DNA from 3 places in the Sphingopyxis sp. LARHCG72 genome. Region 1 is predicted to be linked to each of the others. Evidence: riboswitches for the same ligand, from Rfam matches in the RefSeq annotation. Region 1 holds a riboswitch; each other region holds the start of a gene.
What was found. Region 1 has a riboswitch for cobalamin ahead of ACIPPQ_RS00585 (TonB-dependent receptor plug domain-containing protein). Riboswitches for the same ligand answer to the same signal wherever they lie in the genome.

Region 1 (5,459 bases):
TCCGCACGATCGGGCTGGCCGAGACCGCCGCCGATTTCGCGGTGCAGAATTTGCAGCCCGGCGGCGCCTTTGTCGCCAAGGTGTTCGCCGGCGGCGCTGACCGCGAACTTCTGACTTTACTCAAACGTCATTTTTCGACGGTAAAGCACGCCAAGCCGCCGGCGAGCCGCAAGGGGTCGCCCGAACTCTATGTCATCGCGCAGGGCTTCAAAGGCCGCGGCGACGGGGCGGAAGCGGAGACGGAATAGAACGCGAATGGGTCGCATCCGGGGGAGAATATTGATGGGCAAGTCGAGGCAGTCGGTCGCGGCCGTGACACTGGCAGCGCTGATGCTGGCATCGTGCGGTGGAGGCGGCGACGGCAGCCTCGGAAGCGGGGGCCCGATCACCGTTCCGCCCACCCCGACACCGACGCCGACCCCGACCGCTAACTGCGGCCTCTCCGCGCGCCAGTCCTTCGCCAAGGCGGTGATCGACGAATGGTATCTGTTCCCGAACGACGTCGCGAGCGGCGTCAATCCGGCGAGCCATGGCACCGTCCAATCCTATATCGACGCGCTGGTCGCGCCCGCGCGGGCACTGAACAAGGACCGTTTCTTCACCTACATCACCTCGATCGCCGAGGAGAACGCCTTCTACGCCAACGGATCGAGCGCCGGATTCGGCGTTCGCATGGCCTATGATGCGGCGAACCAGCGGATCGTCATCGCCGAAGCCTATGAAGGCGCGCCCGCCTTTGCCGCGGGGATCGATCGCGGGACCGCGATCGTCGGGATCGGCACGACCGCCGGCACCGTGCGCAGCGTATCGAGCATCGTCGCGTCCGAAGGGACCGCGGGGCTGACCAATGCGCTCGGCCCGAACGATCCGGGCGTGAGCCGCGTGCTGCGCATCACCGACGCCGCCGGCACGCGCGACGTCACGGTGGCCAAGGCCGACTATTCGCTCGACCCCGTTTCCGACCGCTATGGTGCAAAGATCATCAGCGAGGGCGGGCGGAACTATGGCTATATCAACCTGCGCAGCTTCATCTCGTCCGCCGACCCGCAGCTTCGCACGGCGTTCCTGAATTTCCGGAACCAGGGGGTGACCGACGTCATCATCGACTTCCGCTACAATGGCGGCGGGCTCGTTTCGACCGCCGGGTTGATGGGCGACCTGCTCGGGCGCAATCGCACCTCGAGCGAGGTTTTCTCGCAGATGGTCTTCCGGCCGTCGAAGGCGTCGGCGAACAATGAAACGCGCTATTTCGCCGCGCAGCCCGAATCGATCGCACCGACGCGCATCGCCTTCATCGGCACCGGATCGACCGCATCGGCGAGCGAGCTCGTGATCAATTCGATGCTGCCCTATCTCGGTACCAACATGACGCTCGTCGGCGCCAACACCTATGGCAAGCCCGTCGGCCAGATCGCGCTCGACCGGGCGGAGTGCGACGACCGGATGCGCGTGATCGCCTTTGCGACCGCCAATTCGGCCGGCGCAAGCGACTATTATGACGGGCTGGCGCCCAAGATCGCGAACAGCTGCGCCGCGAACGACGACCTGAGCCTGCCGCTCGGCGATCCCCGCGAAGCATCGGTGCGCGCGGCGATCGGCTTCCTGTCCGGGACCGCCTGTACCACGCGCATCGCCGGCGCGAGCGCCGGCGCCGCCGCGCGCAGCAGCCGGTCATTGGCGCCCGAGCGGCCAGAAATGCTGATGGCCGACCGGCCAAGCGCGGCACAGCGCGACCTGCCGGGGCTGTTCTGACGAACGCCCTGCTGCATTGCAGCAATTGACCGCGCCCCGGAAATCGGGCTAACGGCCGCGGCAAGCGACAGGTTCCCCGGCGACGGGGACGAAGAGGGAACGGGAAAACCCCGGCTGCCCCTGCAACTGTACGCGGCGAGCCATCGGCCACTTGCCATTGGGATTCCGGTCTCGAGAAGGCGGCCGACCGGCGCTGACCCGCAAGCCAGGAGACCTGCCCGTCGCCGTCGTCTTTCGACCGGACAGGGTGTGCCGGGCGGACGGGGGTGAACCCGCATGACGACAAAGTTGGCTGCGCATGGGCGCGGGCGATGGCGTGCGTCCCCGGGACAACCGCATCGACCGTGCACATGGGCGGCCTTGTCGATGGGGTACCCAATGTTCAAAGTGATTTTCCGAAGTTCGATCTGCCTTGCCGCCGTCGCGGCCTCCTCCGCCGCGGCCGCCGACGAAGCGGCGACCGCGCACGCCGTCGCCGCCGATGGCGACAGCATCATCGTCACCGCAACGCGCGCACCGCTGACGCTCGACGAGGTGCCCTCGTCGATCGCGGTGCTCGACAAGGAAGCGATCGACCGCGCGCAGGACATCGGGGTGACCGAACTCCTGCTCCGCACGCCGGGCATCAGCATCTCGCGCAACGGCGGGTACGGCACGTCGACCTCGCTGCGCATTCGCGGCGCCGAATCCGAGCATAGCGTCGTCGTGATCGACGGGGTGAAGCTCAACGACCCGTCGTCGACCGGCGGCGGCTTCAACTTCACCAATTTGCTCGCGGGCGACATTGCGCGCATCGAGGTGCTGCGCGGGCCGCAGTCGATCCTGTGGGGTAGCCAGGCGATCGGCGGCGTGGTCAACGTCGTGACCGCCTCGCCCGAAAAGAGCCTCGAAGGCAGCTTCGATCTCGAGGCCGGATCGCGCGAGACCGTGAACGCGCGCGCGGCGATCGGGGGCCGTACCGGACCTCTGAGCTGGCGCATCGGCGGCCAGCGCTTCACCACCGACGGCATTTCGTCGCACGCAAAGGCGTTCGGCGGGGTCGAGCGCGACGGCTATCGCAACCACAGCGTGTCGGGCCGCGCCGAACTGGCGCTCGCCGACAATGTCAGCGTCGATGTGCGCGGCTATTATTCGAGCGGCCGGGTCGAATTCGACGGCTTCAACGTCGACAGCAACGACTATGGGCTCAACAAGGAATTCGTCGGTTATGCGGGGCTGAATTTCGACCTCGCGGACGGGCGCTTCCGCAACCGCGTCGCTTACGCCTATACCGACACCAACCGCGACAATTTCAACCCCGACCGCGCGCGTCCGCAAAGCTTCGAGGCCGACGGCAAGAACAAGCGCTGGGAATATCAGGGCAGCTTCGATTTTACCGATCGCATCACCGCGATCTTCGGGGCCGAGAATGAACGGTCGGATTTCCGCAGCCGTTCGCCCGCGGCCTCGCTCGCCACACCGCTACCCGCCTTCGCGCGCGGCAAGGCCGAGCTGACGAGCGTCTATGGCCAGCTCAGCGTCGAGCCGGTGGACGGGCTCACGCTCAACGGCGGCGTCCGCTACGACGATCATGACAGCTTTGGCAGCCAGACGCTGTTCGCTGCGGGCGGCGTGTGGCGCCTGTCGACCGGCACGGTGCTGCGCGCGAGCTATGGCGAAGGGTTCAAGGCGCCGTCGCTCTACCAGCAGTTCAGCGAGTACGGGAATGTCGGGCTCGACCCCGAAGAGGCGCATGGCTGGGAAGCGGGCATCGAACAATATCTGTTCGACCGCAAATTCGTCGTCGGCGCGACCTGGTTCGACCGCAAGACGAAGAACCAGATCATCTACAACAGCTGTTCGTCGACGACGACCAACCCGATGTGTTTCGTGCCGGGCGACCCGACGACGCGGCGTTTCGGCTATTATTCGAACGTCGCGCGCAGCGAGGCGCACGGGGTCGAAGCCACCGCCGCACTGGCGCTCGGCGGGCTGAAGATCGACGGCAATTACAGCTGGATCGTCGCCGAGGACCGGTCGCCGGGTACCGCCAATTTCGGCAAATGGCTGCCGCGCCGTCCGCGCAATACCGCCAACGCCTCGGCAAGCTATGGCTTCGACTTCGGACTCGAACTCGGCGCGGCGGTGCGCTGGTCGGGCAAAAGCTATGACAATGCGAGCAACGCCCAGCGGCTCGACGACTATACGCTCGTCGACCTGCGCGCGGAATTCGCGCTGTCGGACGAGGTCAAGCTGTTCGCGCGCGCCGAGAATATCTTCGACGAGCAATATATGACCGCGTTCCGCTATGGCTCGCTCGGCCGCAGCATCTATGCCGGCATAAGGGGGCGCTTCTGATGGCCGCGTTGTCGCAGCGCGGCGCGTCGGCGCTCTGGGTGTCGTTGCTCACCGCGGCGAGCACAGTGACGACGCTCGCGCTGGGCTGCGCGACGCCCTTTCCCTCGCTCGCGGCGCTCGCGGCGGTGCATATGCACCGCCGGGGCGGCATCGCCCTGATGCTGCTCGCGTGGGCGGCGAGCCAGTTCGTCGGCTTTTTCCTGCTCGGTTATCCGCGCGACGGAAGCACGCTCGCGTGGGGCGCCGGGCTCGGTACCGCGGCGGTGGGATCGGCGCTCGCAAGCTATGCGGCGTTGCAGGCGCTCCCCTACCGTTCGGTCGCGGCGCGGCTCGGCCTCGCCTATGCGGCGGGGTTCACGGCGTTCAAGGCGATCATCCTCGGCTGGGCGCTCGTCCTCGGCGGGCTGCATACCGCGATGGCGCCCGACCTGCTCGCCGAACAGTTCGTGCGTAACGGTGCGATCCTGATCGGACTCTATGCCCTGTATCGCGCGCTCGTCGCGATCGGGGTCCCGGCGCCGCCGAAAGCGGCAGCCGCCTGATGCTGACGCGCGTCGACCCGGGCCCGGCGGTCGTGGTGTGCAACACCTGCCGCCACAGCCGCACGTCCCGGGACGACGCGACAGGCGTGCGTGGCGGTGCGCGGCTCGTCGAGGCCTTGAAAAGCCTCAAGCGGGACGAGCCGCGCTACGCCGGCATCGCGGTGCAGGAAATGGCGTGCCTCTTCGCGTGCCAGGACCATTGCACCGTCCACCTGCGCGCGCCCGACAAGGTCGGATATGTCCTCGGCCGGTTCACCGGCGACGAAGCGTCGGCGCGCGCGATCCTCGACTATGCCGTCCACTATGCCGCGAGCGAGCATGGCCGCGTCCCCTTTTCGCTTTGGCCCGAGGGCGTCAAAGGGCATTTCATCACGCGTACCCCGCCACCAGGATTCGTCGCCGAATGACCAGTTTTGCTTCCGCCCATGCCTTCGAGCTCGCGCTCGCGAACTTGCGGGAACCCGATGACGGGGCCGCGGCCGACGCACGCATCAGGCAGGGCGAGTTGACCAAGCCCGCGGGTTCGCTGGGGCGGCTCGAAGAATTGGCTATCTTTTTCGCCGGCTGGCAAGGCAAGGCGCGGCCGAAAATCACCCACGCCCGCGCCGCGATCTTCGCGGGCAATCATGGCGTCACCGTCCACGGCGTCAGTGCGTTTCCGCCCAGCGTTACCGCACAGATGGTCGCCAATTTCGCGAACGGCGGCGCCGCGATCAACGCCCTGTCGGGCGCAGCGGCGCTTGAGCTGACGGTCGTCGCACTCGACCTAGACCGGCCGACCGCCGACTTTACGGTCGATGCAGCGATGAGCGAGGCCGAATGCCTCGA
Region 2 (5,459 bases), on a different contig from region 1:
ACGAACTGGACGACACCGACTTTCATGTCGTGACCGATTGCGCGGATGGCCATGCCGAGCGCGGCGGAGGTCTTGCCCTTGCCGGGGCCGGTGTGGACGATCACCAGACCCTTTTCGACGGTCTTCGCCGCGACCTTCCTGTTCTGCGCGGCCTGGATCTTCTTCATCTTCGCCGTGTGCTCGGCGTCGGTGCGCGCCTTCATCAGAAACGCGCCCGCACGCCGCCATAGGCGGCCCGGCCATAGGTGCCGTAGCCCGCCGCGGTTGCGTAATCGGCGTCGAACAGATTGTCGACGCGGCCGTAAATCTCGAAATGGCCACCCACGGGGAAGGACGCGCGAATACCGGCGAGCGCATAGCCGTCGAGCGGCACATTGTTCGCGGCATCGTCGAAACTGTCGCCGGCCAGCGTCAGCGTCGCGCCGGTCGACAGGCCGAACGACCAGTCATAATCGGCCGACAGGCTGACCGCGTGCGCGGCACGGCGGGGCAGGCGCTTGCCGTCGAACGCCGGGCGCCCCGACCGGTCGCGTGCGTCGATATAGCTGTACGATGCGGTGACGTTCAGCGCATCGACGGGCTTCAGTGCCAGCGTCGCCTCGATCCCCTTGGCGCGCGTGCGGTCGATATTGCCATAGGTGAAGGTCGCATTGTCGTAATTGATCTGGTCGTTCGTGTTGCGCAGGAACGCGGTCAGCGAAACGAGCGCGCGGCCGTTTGCAAGACTTTGGTCGATGCCGATATCATAGCTTTTCGACCGTTCGGGGCGGAGCGCAGCATTGCCGCTGAACGCGTCGTAAAGCTGGTAGAGCGACGGTGCCTTGAACCCTTCGCCATAGCTCAGGCGGACATTGGTCGCGCCCGCGTTCGGCGAATAATTGGCGTTGGCGCCGAATGTCGTCGCGCCGCCGAACTGGCTGTGATCGTCGTGGCGAATGCCGCCGGTCAATGACAGGCCAGTGAATGGTTGGACGATCCCCAGCGCATAGACGCTGTCGATATTGGCCTTCTGGCTGTCGGTCGATCCAAAGCCGAAGAAATCATAATCGGGGCGCTCATGCTCATATCCGAAGATCAGCTTCGCTTGGCTGGCCGGCGTCACGACGCCCTGATATTCAAAACGCAGATTGGTGCCCGAATAGCCGTAATCGGGCGCGGTCCCGCGCACGAAATAATAGTCGCGCTCGTTGCGCATCCACGTCACCGCCGCGCGGCTGGTGAAATTGCCGTCGAACAGGGCGAGGTTCACCCCGGCATAGCCGATATATTGGTCGAGCTTGGCGACGTCGGCGCTGTCGGCTGGCGCGCCGAAGAAACTGTCATAATCGAGGTCGGCGTTGATGTAATAGCCGCGCAGATCAAGGCTCAGCGCATCGCTGAATGCGACCTTCAGCCGCGCGTTACCGGCGAAATTCTTGTATCCGTCCTTCTCGGTCCCGACGGCGGCCGACGAAATGCCGTCGGTGCGGAAATAGGCGCCGCCGATCCCGCCCGAAATCGCCCCGGCGGTGCCCGACACATCCGCCTTGGCATTGACCGTATCGCTATAGCCATATTCGGCCGAAGCGTTCGCCGCGAAGCCTTCGGCCGGCGTCGCGGTCATCAGGCTGACGACGCCGCCGATCGCCTGACTGCCGTGTACGACCGAATTGGATCCGCGCAGTATTTCGATCCGGTTGATGTTACCGGTCAGCAGGTGGCCGAAATCATATCCGTCGCCGATGCCGCTCGGATCGTTGACCTTCACCCCGTCGATCAGCACCAAGGTCTGCGTCGTCTCCGCGCCGCGAAGCGACACGCCGGTCACCGAGCCGGTCCCACCCGTGCGGCTGAAGCGCACGCCGGGCGTCGTTACCAGCAGGTCGACGACGTTGATCGTCTGACGCTTTTCGATCGTGTCGGCGTCGAGGATCGTGATCGCCTGTCCGACTTCGTCGCGCGATTGCTCGACGCCCGATGCAGTGACCACGATATCGTCGCGGTCGTTATCGGCGGTTTCGGCGAAAGCCGGCGTCGCTGCGGTCAGCGCGATCAGGGAAATGCTCGCAAATTTCAACATGGGAAAGCCCCCGACGCCGGCAACGAAGGGCGGAGCCTGTCGATACGCGGACGCGATCGACCGATGCCGGCATCGCAAGTGGCGTAACGCCTGCGGCACCGGCACCGAGGCGGCTCCGGCCGCCTGGTCGTCGCTCGACGGAAACCTCCGTGCCGCGGCCTTTCCCTGGACCTTGGCATTGAGCGACCCACGCCGGCAGGTCTCCTGGCTCGCGGGTCAGGGCTCGATGCACGCCTTCCCAGGTGACCCCAGTGGCTGATCCGAAAATCCGGACCGGTGCATCTCGCTCGCCGCTTACAGTTGCAGGGACAGCCTCGGCTTTCAGGGTTCAGGACGAACCCCTTCACCGCGTTCCCGTTTTAAGCCCTTTCGGGCACCGGCGCGATCATGCGCGGGGCAACCCCGCACGCGCCGCCCATAGCGGAATGGCGGTTTTGCGCAATGCCTATTGCCGCTCGACGATCATCGCCGCGCCGACCCCCATCGCGCCGGTCAGCACGACGAGCCCGTATCGGCCGCCGCACGCGTCGAGAGCGTCGAGCAGCGTCGATGTCAGAATCGCGCCGCTCGCACCCATCGGATGCCCCTTGGCAAGGTGTCCGCCCGACACGTTGATGCGCGCCGGGTCGGCGCCCCGGTCGCGGTGGAATTTGGCGATGGTGACCGCGAAAGCTTCCATGAACTCGATCCGGTCGATGTCGTCCAGCGCCAGTCCGGCGCGCGTCAGCACCTTGTCCATCGCTGCGAAGCCGGCGGTCAGCGACGCCGCAGGATCGCCGCCGCTCTCGGCAAAGGCGATCACGCGCGCACGCGGGGCGATGCCGAGCCCTTCGCCGCCGACGAGCGCCAACCCCGCGCCGTCGCAGATCGGCGGGGCGTGGGCGATGCTGTGCAGCGGCTCGAAGGTCGCGCCTTCCAGCGCCCCCGCATATTGCGCCTGCAACTCGCCGAAAGCCGCGGGCGCGGCGGCGAGCGATTCCGGGCTCGTTTGCGGCCGGATACATTCCTCGCCCGTCAGCGCGCCGGTCGTGATGCGCGACGCTTGCAGCGCCGGATCGGTTTCCGCCGCCGCGGCTTTCTGCTGCGAAGCGAGCGCGACAGCATCGAGCTCACCCCGCGTGATGCCTTCGGCGTGCGCCAGCCGGTCGGCGCCGAGCACCGGCGGCACGAAGCGCGCGCGCGGCGGCAATTCGTCATTGGTGTAGAAACCTGCGCGGTCGCCGAGGAAGTGGCTTGCGCTCATCGACTCGACCCCGCCCGCGAGGATATGCGTCGCTTCGCCGCTTGCGACCTTTGCAACGGCTTGACCGATCGCCGACAGCCCCGACGCGCAATAATTGTTGATGCTGTGCGCGGCGGTGTGGTCGGGCAGGCCCGCGTGCAGCTTCGACACCAGCGCGATATGCCCGCCCTGCGCACCCGCTTGCGTCACGCAGCCGAGCAGCAGCGCATCGGGCGTCGCCGCGATGTCACCGCAGCGCGCAGCGAGTGCCGCCGCTTGGCTACGCACCAGCTCCTGCGGGCTCAGCGCCGCAAGCCCGCCGTCGGGCCGCGCCTTGCCGCGCGGCGTGCGCACGGCGTCGTACAGATAGACGGGATGCGGCAAGTCAGGTGCCGACCACGAAGCTGACCGCCGTCGTCGCGCTGCCACCGACGTTGAAGGTCGCGAAGTTGCGCGCGCCCTCGACCTGATAGTCGCCCGCGTTTCCGGTGACCTGCCGCCAGCTGTCGAGGAGCATGCGCACCCCGGTGGCACCCACAGGGTGCCCCAGTCCGATGAGGCCGCCCGACGGGTTCACCGGCAGCTTGCCGCCGAGCGCGATCGTCCCATCCTCGACCGCGCGCCAGCTTTCGCCGGGCTTGGTGATGCCGAAATGGTCGATCGCCATATATTCGGTGATCGAGAAACAGTCGTGCACCTCGACCCCGTCGCACGCGTAGATGTCGGGCATCTCCGCACGGCGCAGCGCGTCCATCATCGCCTTGCGCACGCTCGGGAAGACATAGTCGCCGCCGCGGCTGTCCGCGACCTTGGTCGAATAGAGCAGGGGGGCGGTGGCATGGCCCCAGCCCTTGATGCGCGGAAGGCTGTCGATGGGGATGCCGCGGCGTTTGGCATAAGCCTCGGCCACCTCGCGCGAGGCGAGGAAGATGGCGGCGGCGCCGTCGGTGACCTGACCGCAATCGGACTTGCGAAGCGACCCCTCGATCAGCGGATTGACCTCGTCATTCTCGGCCAGATGGTCGTCGGTGATCGCCCAGCCGCGCGTCTGCGAGTTGGGGTTCTTTTTCGCATTGGCAAAATTGTTCGCCGAAATAGCGCGCAGATGCGCGCGGTCGAGCCCGAAGCGTTCCTCATATTCCTCGGCGACACGCGCGAACATGTATGGCCAGAGGTAACGCGCTTCCTGCGCCTCACGCCCCGCCCAGGCGGCGGCGCCGAGATATTCGGCGGCGCGCTGGCCGGGGACGTTGCGCATCAGCTCGATGCCGAGCACGAGCGCGAGGCCGTAGCGTTCGGCCTCGATCTCGGCGGCGGCGGCGAGGATCGCGATGCTGCCCGACGCACAGGCCGCTTCGTGCCGCGACGCGGGGATGCCCGCGAGATCGGGGTGGACGTGGCCGAAGAAGCCGCCGAGCTGGCCCTGTCCCGCGAACAGCTCGCCGACGAAATTGCCGACATGCGCGGTCTCGATCTCTTTGGGCTCGATGCCCGTCGCGACGAACGCCGCTTCGGCGACGTCGCGGAACAGCTCGAACAAGCCGCCGCCCTCGCGTTCGAGATTGCGCGCAAAATCGCTCTGCGCGCCGCCGAGGATGAAGACGTCCTTTGCCATGTCAGGCTTCCTTTTCGAGAGTGGCGAGCGCCATTTCGCGCACTTCGCTGCGCATCACCTTGTTGGTGACGTTGCGCGGCAGCGCGTCGAAGCGGAACAGGCGTTCGGGCAGTTTGAACACCGCGAGATCCTTTTCACGGAGATAGTCGGCGACCTCGCCGATCCCCACATCGTCCGGCCCGCGCGGGACATAGGCGAGGCCGATGCGTTCGCCCATCGTGAGGTCGGGGAGCGAGAAGACGCACGCCTCGGCAAGCAAAGGATGGCCGCCGAGCAACTGGTCGATCTCCTCGGGCGAGATGTTGACCCCGCCACGGATGATCAGATCCTTGCAGCGCCCGACGAAGCGGTAGAAATCGCCCCCCTCGGCGATCTCGAACAGGTCGCCGGTGCGGAACCAGCCGTCGTCGGTGAAGGCTTCGGCGGTGCGATCGGGGGCGTTGTGATAACCCTCGAACAGCGTTGGCCCGCGGATCTGGAGCTCGCCCGACACGCCGTCTTCCTCGATCGGGTCGCCGCCGCCGGGTGATACGAGCCGGCTTTCGATATTGGGTGCGCGGCCC
Region 3 (5,459 bases), on a different contig from region 1:
CAGAAACGCCCGAAAGCGAACAGGATACCGGCGCCGCAACCGGCCCGGCCGAGGGAATGCCCGCCGCGCTCGCGCTCTGGCTCGCGGGCCACGACAACCGCGCCAACCCGCTCGCCAGCCTCTGGCACGACACCGCGATCGCGAATGAAGTTGCGCAGTTTTCCGCCGCTTCGGACGCCGAGGCCGAAGGCGCCGACGAGGCCGAACCGACCCCCGAGCAGGCGGCGGCCTCGATGACCGTCTGGTACGACGACGAAAGCAGCGAGCTGCGCACCAACTTCCCGCCGCCCGACGGCTTCGCGGGCACCGAAGACGGCCAGTTCGGCGACCCCGACTATGAACGCGCGCTCGACGTCGACGAGGAAGTCGCATGGGAGGACGCCCGCACCGAGGCCTTCGCGCCGCTGCGCCTCGCCGGCGAGGCCGCGCGCCGCGCCTTCTTCGCGCTGCCCGATCCGGCGAACGACCCGGCGCGCGAGGGCAAGGCGGCGCGCAAAAGCGCGAGCGGCTGACCGGTCTTGGCAAGTTGTTAAAGCCGCTCGGCTAATGCCCGCTCATGGCGGCCCGCAACGACACGATCGAGCAGGAAAGAGCGTCCTTTCTCGCGCGTTTTCGCCGCGACCCGGCGGGGCTCGTCTATTCGCGCACCCCCGGCGGCGAGGGACGGCTGGTCAGCGAGGACGAGGCGGCGGCGCTGCTGACCGAATTGGATCTGATGTCGCATCGCCACGCACGCCGTTTTTCGCGGTCGGCCTGGGTCGCCGTCATCGGCTTCCCGCTCTTCCTCATCGCGGCGACTACCTTCAATCCGCTGTTCGGCATCCTCGCGATCGCAGCGCTCTGCGGCTGGTTCGTCGTCGCGGTCGTCCAGCGGCTGGCGCGCGCGCGGTTCGTCGCCGGCGTCTGGCCGCGGCTCGACCGCAATCCGCCCGTCCGCGCGCTCTCGCGCGCCGAAAAACTGGCCCGCGGGTTCGCGATCCCCTGGTGGCAGACGCTGCTCATCTTCGCCGTCGGCGCACCGCTCGTCCTGTTCGTCAAGGCACCGCCATCCGCGCTGCCGCAGGTCTGGCGCGACTGGCAGATGGTCGCCATCGCCCTCTTTTTCATCGCCGCCATCCTGATGCTGGTCTGGGGCGGCATCCGGCAATGGCGCCACCGCGGTGCCGCCCGGGGGGCCGGCAGGCCGTGATGCGGTCGCGCGGTTCGCCGGGGCTGGACGGCCCTGCGCCACCCCCTATAGCAGCCGCATGTTCACCCACCGCCTCGCCGCCCCCGCCGACCTCGAAGCCCTGCGCGCCGTGATGGCGCGCGCGATCGCCGAGCTGCAGAAGGGCTTTCTCTCGCCCGCGCAGATCGCGGCGAGCAACGCGGTGATGGGGCTCGATACGCAGCTGATCGCCGACGGCACCTATTTCATCGTCGAGGAGGACGGCCGCATCGCGGGCTGCGGCGGCTGGTCGCACCGCGCGACGCTCTATGGCGGCGACCATAGCAAGGATCTCCGCGATCCCGCCCCGCTCGACCCCGCGACCGACGCCGCGCGCATCCGCGCGATGTACACGCACCCCGAATTCGCGCGCCGCGGGGTCGGGCGGCTGGTGATGGCGCTGTGCGAGGATGCGGCGCGCGGCGCGGGCTTCCGCCGCGCCGAGATGATGGCGACCTTGTCGGGCGAGCCGCTCTACCGCGCGTGCGGCTATGAACCGATCGAGCGGATCGAAGCGCCGGGGCCGGACGGCGTCGCGGTGCCGCTGATCCGCATGGGCAAGGCCCTCTAGTCAACCCTTGCAGGACATCCAGGAGCGTCCGGAAAGCGGCCGCGTGCGGTTAATCGACGACCCAATAATCGGTCGCGCCGCCCGGCTCGTGACCACGGCGACAGATGATTTCGCCATCTTGCGTCAGCTCGGCCCAGTCGCCGATCGGCTCGCGCTCCATCAAGGCGAGCGCCGCGGCGACGTCCTCAGCCTCGAACGCCACGCGCTTTTCCATCCCGAACCACGCATCGCGGTATCGCAGCACATAGGTGGTGAGCGAGGGAGCGGAATCGGCCGGAGCATCGGGGCGCGGCAGACAGTCGCATTCGCCGTCGCTGGAGCCGCTGGGATTTGGCTGGGGGAGCTTCATTGGGGGGAGCCTTCGGTGGGGGAAACGAAGGGGACGGTTTCGATGGCGTGTTCAGCCAGGACCGTCGCCGGGGCGAAAGGGGTTTGCGATACGTCTCCTTGCCGCACTCTGGCCCGCGCAGGACATGGATGGCGCCGCGATAGACGGCGCACAATCCAAAAAAGATATAATATTTCATTGCCATACACCTGCCACTCCGCGGCCGCGCGTTCGACGAGCGGCGTTATCGAATCGACAAACGACTTGACGATCGCTGCTTATCATCGCGCGCCGCCTTGCGTGGTCGGCTGTGGCTGAATAGCATATAAAGAATTCTTTATATCTATATTGACAGGCTCCGCGCCCGCACTATGCTCCAAGCTGTCGAGGTTCTCCGTTTCGTTTGCACGGAGTGGAGCTAAGACGGGAAGCCGGTGAAAAACCGGCGCTGCCCCCGCAACTGTAAGCGGTGAGCGGCGGTCGATACGTGTCACTGGTTCGCAAGGAACCGGGAAGGCCAGACCGCCGCGTCGATCCGTGAGCCAGGAGACCTGCCTCGTCAGATACGTCCTCCGGCGGGGTGTCCGGTCAGGCCGCATGCATGGCTGCGCCCCACCCTTGCTTTGCGGGCGCGGAGTCCCGTGCGTACGCGTCTGTCCGGCGCCTTGCCCCTTGCAAGGTGCTTGAAGAAATGACTGTCAGTGTCGCCACCCTCGGCTTCCCCCGCATCGGCCTTCGCCGCGAGCTCAAATTCGCGCTCGAAAGCTATTGGGCGGGCAAGTCCAGCATCGCCGAATTGCAAACCACCGCAGCGGGCCTCCGCGTCGCCAACTGGGCATCCCAGAAAGCGCTCGGCGCCGACATCCTGCCATCGAACGACTTCTCGCTCTACGACCATGTGCTCGACACCAGCACGCTGATCGGCGCGGTCCCGCCGCGCTACGACTGGAGCGGCGAGAGCGTCGACCCCGACCTCTATTTCGCCATGGCGCGCGGCGCCCAGGGGCCATCGGCTTGCGGCCACAGCCACGACACCACCGCGCAGGAAATGACCAAATGGTTCGACACCAATTATCATTTCATGGTCCCCGAACTCACCGCAGGCCAGACGTTCCAGATCGCCTCGACGAAAATCTTTGACGAATTTGAGGAAGCGAAAGCGCTCGGCTACACGACCCGCCCCGTCCTCCTCGGCCCCGTCAGCTACCTCATGCTCGCAAAGGGCAAGGCGGTCGAACCGCTCGCGCTCCTGCCGCAGCTTCTCGACACCTACGCCGAAATCCTCGCCCGCTTGGCCAAGGCCGGCGCCGAATGGGTCCAGATTGACGAGCCCTGCCTCGTCCTCGACCTCACGACCGAACAGCGCACCGCCTTCGAGCGCGCCTACGCCCGCCTCGCCACCCGCGGGCCGAAGCTGATGCTCACCACCTACTTCGGCGGCCTCGGTGACAATCTCGATCTCGTCGCCGACCTCCCCGTCCACGGCCTCCATCTCGATCTCGTCCGCGCGCCGGGCCAGCTCGACCCCGTGCTGGCAAAGCTCCAGCCGCACGTCCTGCTCTCGCTCGGCGTGATCGACGGGCGCAACATCTGGCGCGCCAACCTCCCCGACCTCTACTGGCGCCTCAAGGAGCTGGCGGGCAAGCGCGACCTCATCCTCGCGCCGTCCTGCTCGCTCCTCCACGTCCCCGTCGACCTCGCGCTCGAAACCGGCCTCGACCCCGAAATCGCCCAATGGCTCGCCTTCGCGGCGCAGAAGATCGAGGAACTCGCGGCACTCGCCAAGGCGCTGAACGAAGGCGAGGACGCCAGCTTCGCCGCCTTCTCGGCCTCGCGCATCGCCGCGGTCGCACGCCAGACCTCGCCGAAGATCCACAATCCAGAGGTCGCATCCCGCCTTGCAGCCCTCGACGAAAGCGCGACCAACCGCGCCTCGCCCTTCGCCGCGCGCCGCGACGCGCAGCAAAAGCGTCTCGCCCTCCCCGCCTATCCCACGACGACGATCGGCAGCTTCCCGCAGACCCCCGAAGTCCGCAAGGCGCGCGCCGCCCACATCAAGGGCGAGATCGACGACGCCGCCTACGACCAGTATCTCCGTGTCGAAACGCGCGCCGCGGTCAAATGGCAGGAAGAAATCGGCCTCGACGTCCTCGTCCACGGCGAGTTCGAGCGCAACGACATGGTGCAATATTTCGGCGAGCAGCTCGCGGGCTTCGCCTTCACCCGCGCCGGCTGGGTGCAAAGCTACGGCTCGCGCTGCGTCCGCCCGCCGATCCTTTACGGCGACGTGTCGCGCCCCGCGCCGATGACCGTCGGCTGGTGGCGCTTTGCGCAGGACCAGACCGGGCGCCCGATGAAAGGGATGCTCACCGGCCCCGTCACCATCCTCAACTGGTCCTTCGTCCGCGACGACCAGCCGCGCGAAACGAGCTGCCGCCAGATCGCGCTCGCGATCCGTGACGAGGTGCAGGACTTGGAAGCCGCCGGCGCTGCGATCATCCAGATCGACGAAGCCGCGCTGCGCGAAGGCCTCCCCCTTCGCCGCAGCGAATGGCAGCATTACCTCGACTGGGCGGTCGAAAGCTTCCGCATCACCGCGAGCGGCGTCCGCGACGACACCCAGATCCACACGCATATGTGCTATTCGGAGTTCAACGACATCATCCGTGCAATCGGCGCGATGGACGCCGACGTCATCTCGATCGAGACCGCGCGGTCGCAGATGGAGTTGCTCGACGCCTTCGCGACCTACGCCTATCCGAACGAGGTCGGCCCCGGCGTCTATGACATCCACAGCCCGCGCATCCCCGCGGAGCGCGAGATGACCGACCTGCTGACACTGGCGGGCAAGCATCTGCCGCCGCAGCAAATCTGGGTGAACCCCGACTGCGGGCTCAAGACGCGCAAATGGGACGAGGTGCGCCCGGCACTGACCGCGATGGTCGCCGCCGCGCAGGCGATGCGTACGAAAGCGCGGATCAAGGAGGCTTATGATGCAAACTGAAGCCATCATGCCCGATGGCCAGCCCGCCGTCCGTGTCACCGCCATGCCCGCCAACGCCAATGTCTATGGCGATATTTTCGGTGGCTGGCTGATGGCGCAGATGGACCTTGCGGCCTCATCGGTGGCCTCGCGCCACGCGCGCGGCCGCGCGGTGACGATCTCGGTGGAAGGCATGACCTTCCACCGTCCGGTCTTCGTCGGCGACGAGGTATCGGTGTTCGGGCGACTGGTAAAAGTCGGCCGCACCTCGATGCACGTCGAGGTCGAAGCCTGGGCACGCGACCGCCACGCCGACGAGGATAACAAGGTCACGCAGGCGGTCTTCATCTTCGTCGCGGTGGGGCCGGAC

Region 2: another riboswitch for cobalamin. It lies ahead of ACIPPQ_RS09340 (TonB-dependent receptor plug domain-containing protein); the one in region 1 lies ahead of ACIPPQ_RS00585 (TonB-dependent receptor plug domain-containing protein).
Region 3: another riboswitch for cobalamin. It lies ahead of metE (5-methyltetrahydropteroyltriglutamate--homocysteine S-methyltransferase); the one in region 1 lies ahead of ACIPPQ_RS00585 (TonB-dependent receptor plug domain-containing protein).

What each region holds. Positions count from the first base shown of each region.
Region 1 is NZ_JBIXJU010000001.1:108,488-113,946, reverse strand. Features, by position in the region: gene ACIPPQ_RS00595 (RlmE family RNA methyltransferase) at 1-248, shown strand, start outside; gene ACIPPQ_RS00590 (S41 family peptidase) at 283-1,752, shown strand; cobalamin riboswitch at 1,805-1,988, shown strand; gene ACIPPQ_RS00585 (TonB-dependent receptor plug domain-containing protein) at 2,131-4,089, shown strand; gene ACIPPQ_RS00580 (hypothetical protein) at 4,089-4,631, shown strand; gene ACIPPQ_RS00575 (DUF1636 domain-containing protein) at 4,631-5,038, shown strand; gene cobT (nicotinate-nucleotide--dimethylbenzimidazole phosphoribosyltransferase) at 5,035-5,459, shown strand, end outside.
Region 2 is NZ_JBIXJU010000003.1:340,119-345,577, reverse strand. Features, by position in the region: gene cobO (cob(I)yrinic acid a,c-diamide adenosyltransferase) at 1-203, opposite strand, end outside; gene ACIPPQ_RS09340 (TonB-dependent receptor plug domain-containing protein) at 203-2,059, opposite strand; cobalamin riboswitch at 2,237-2,455, opposite strand; gene ACIPPQ_RS09335 (acetyl-CoA C-acyltransferase) at 2,505-3,665, opposite strand; gene ACIPPQ_RS09330 (acetyl-CoA acetyltransferase) at 3,667-4,896, opposite strand; gene ACIPPQ_RS09325 (class I adenylate-forming enzyme family protein) at 4,898-5,459, opposite strand, start outside.
Region 3 is NZ_JBIXJU010000003.1:201,707-207,165, forward strand. Features, by position in the region: gene ACIPPQ_RS08665 (hypothetical protein) at 1-512, shown strand, start outside; gene ACIPPQ_RS08670 (hypothetical protein) at 557-1,189, shown strand; gene ACIPPQ_RS08675 (GNAT family N-acetyltransferase) at 1,248-1,778, shown strand; gene ACIPPQ_RS08680 (hypothetical protein) at 1,828-2,127, opposite strand; cobalamin riboswitch at 2,477-2,679, shown strand; gene metE (5-methyltetrahydropteroyltriglutamate--homocysteine S-methyltransferase) at 2,798-5,110, shown strand; gene ACIPPQ_RS08690 (acyl-CoA thioesterase) at 5,097-5,459, shown strand, end outside.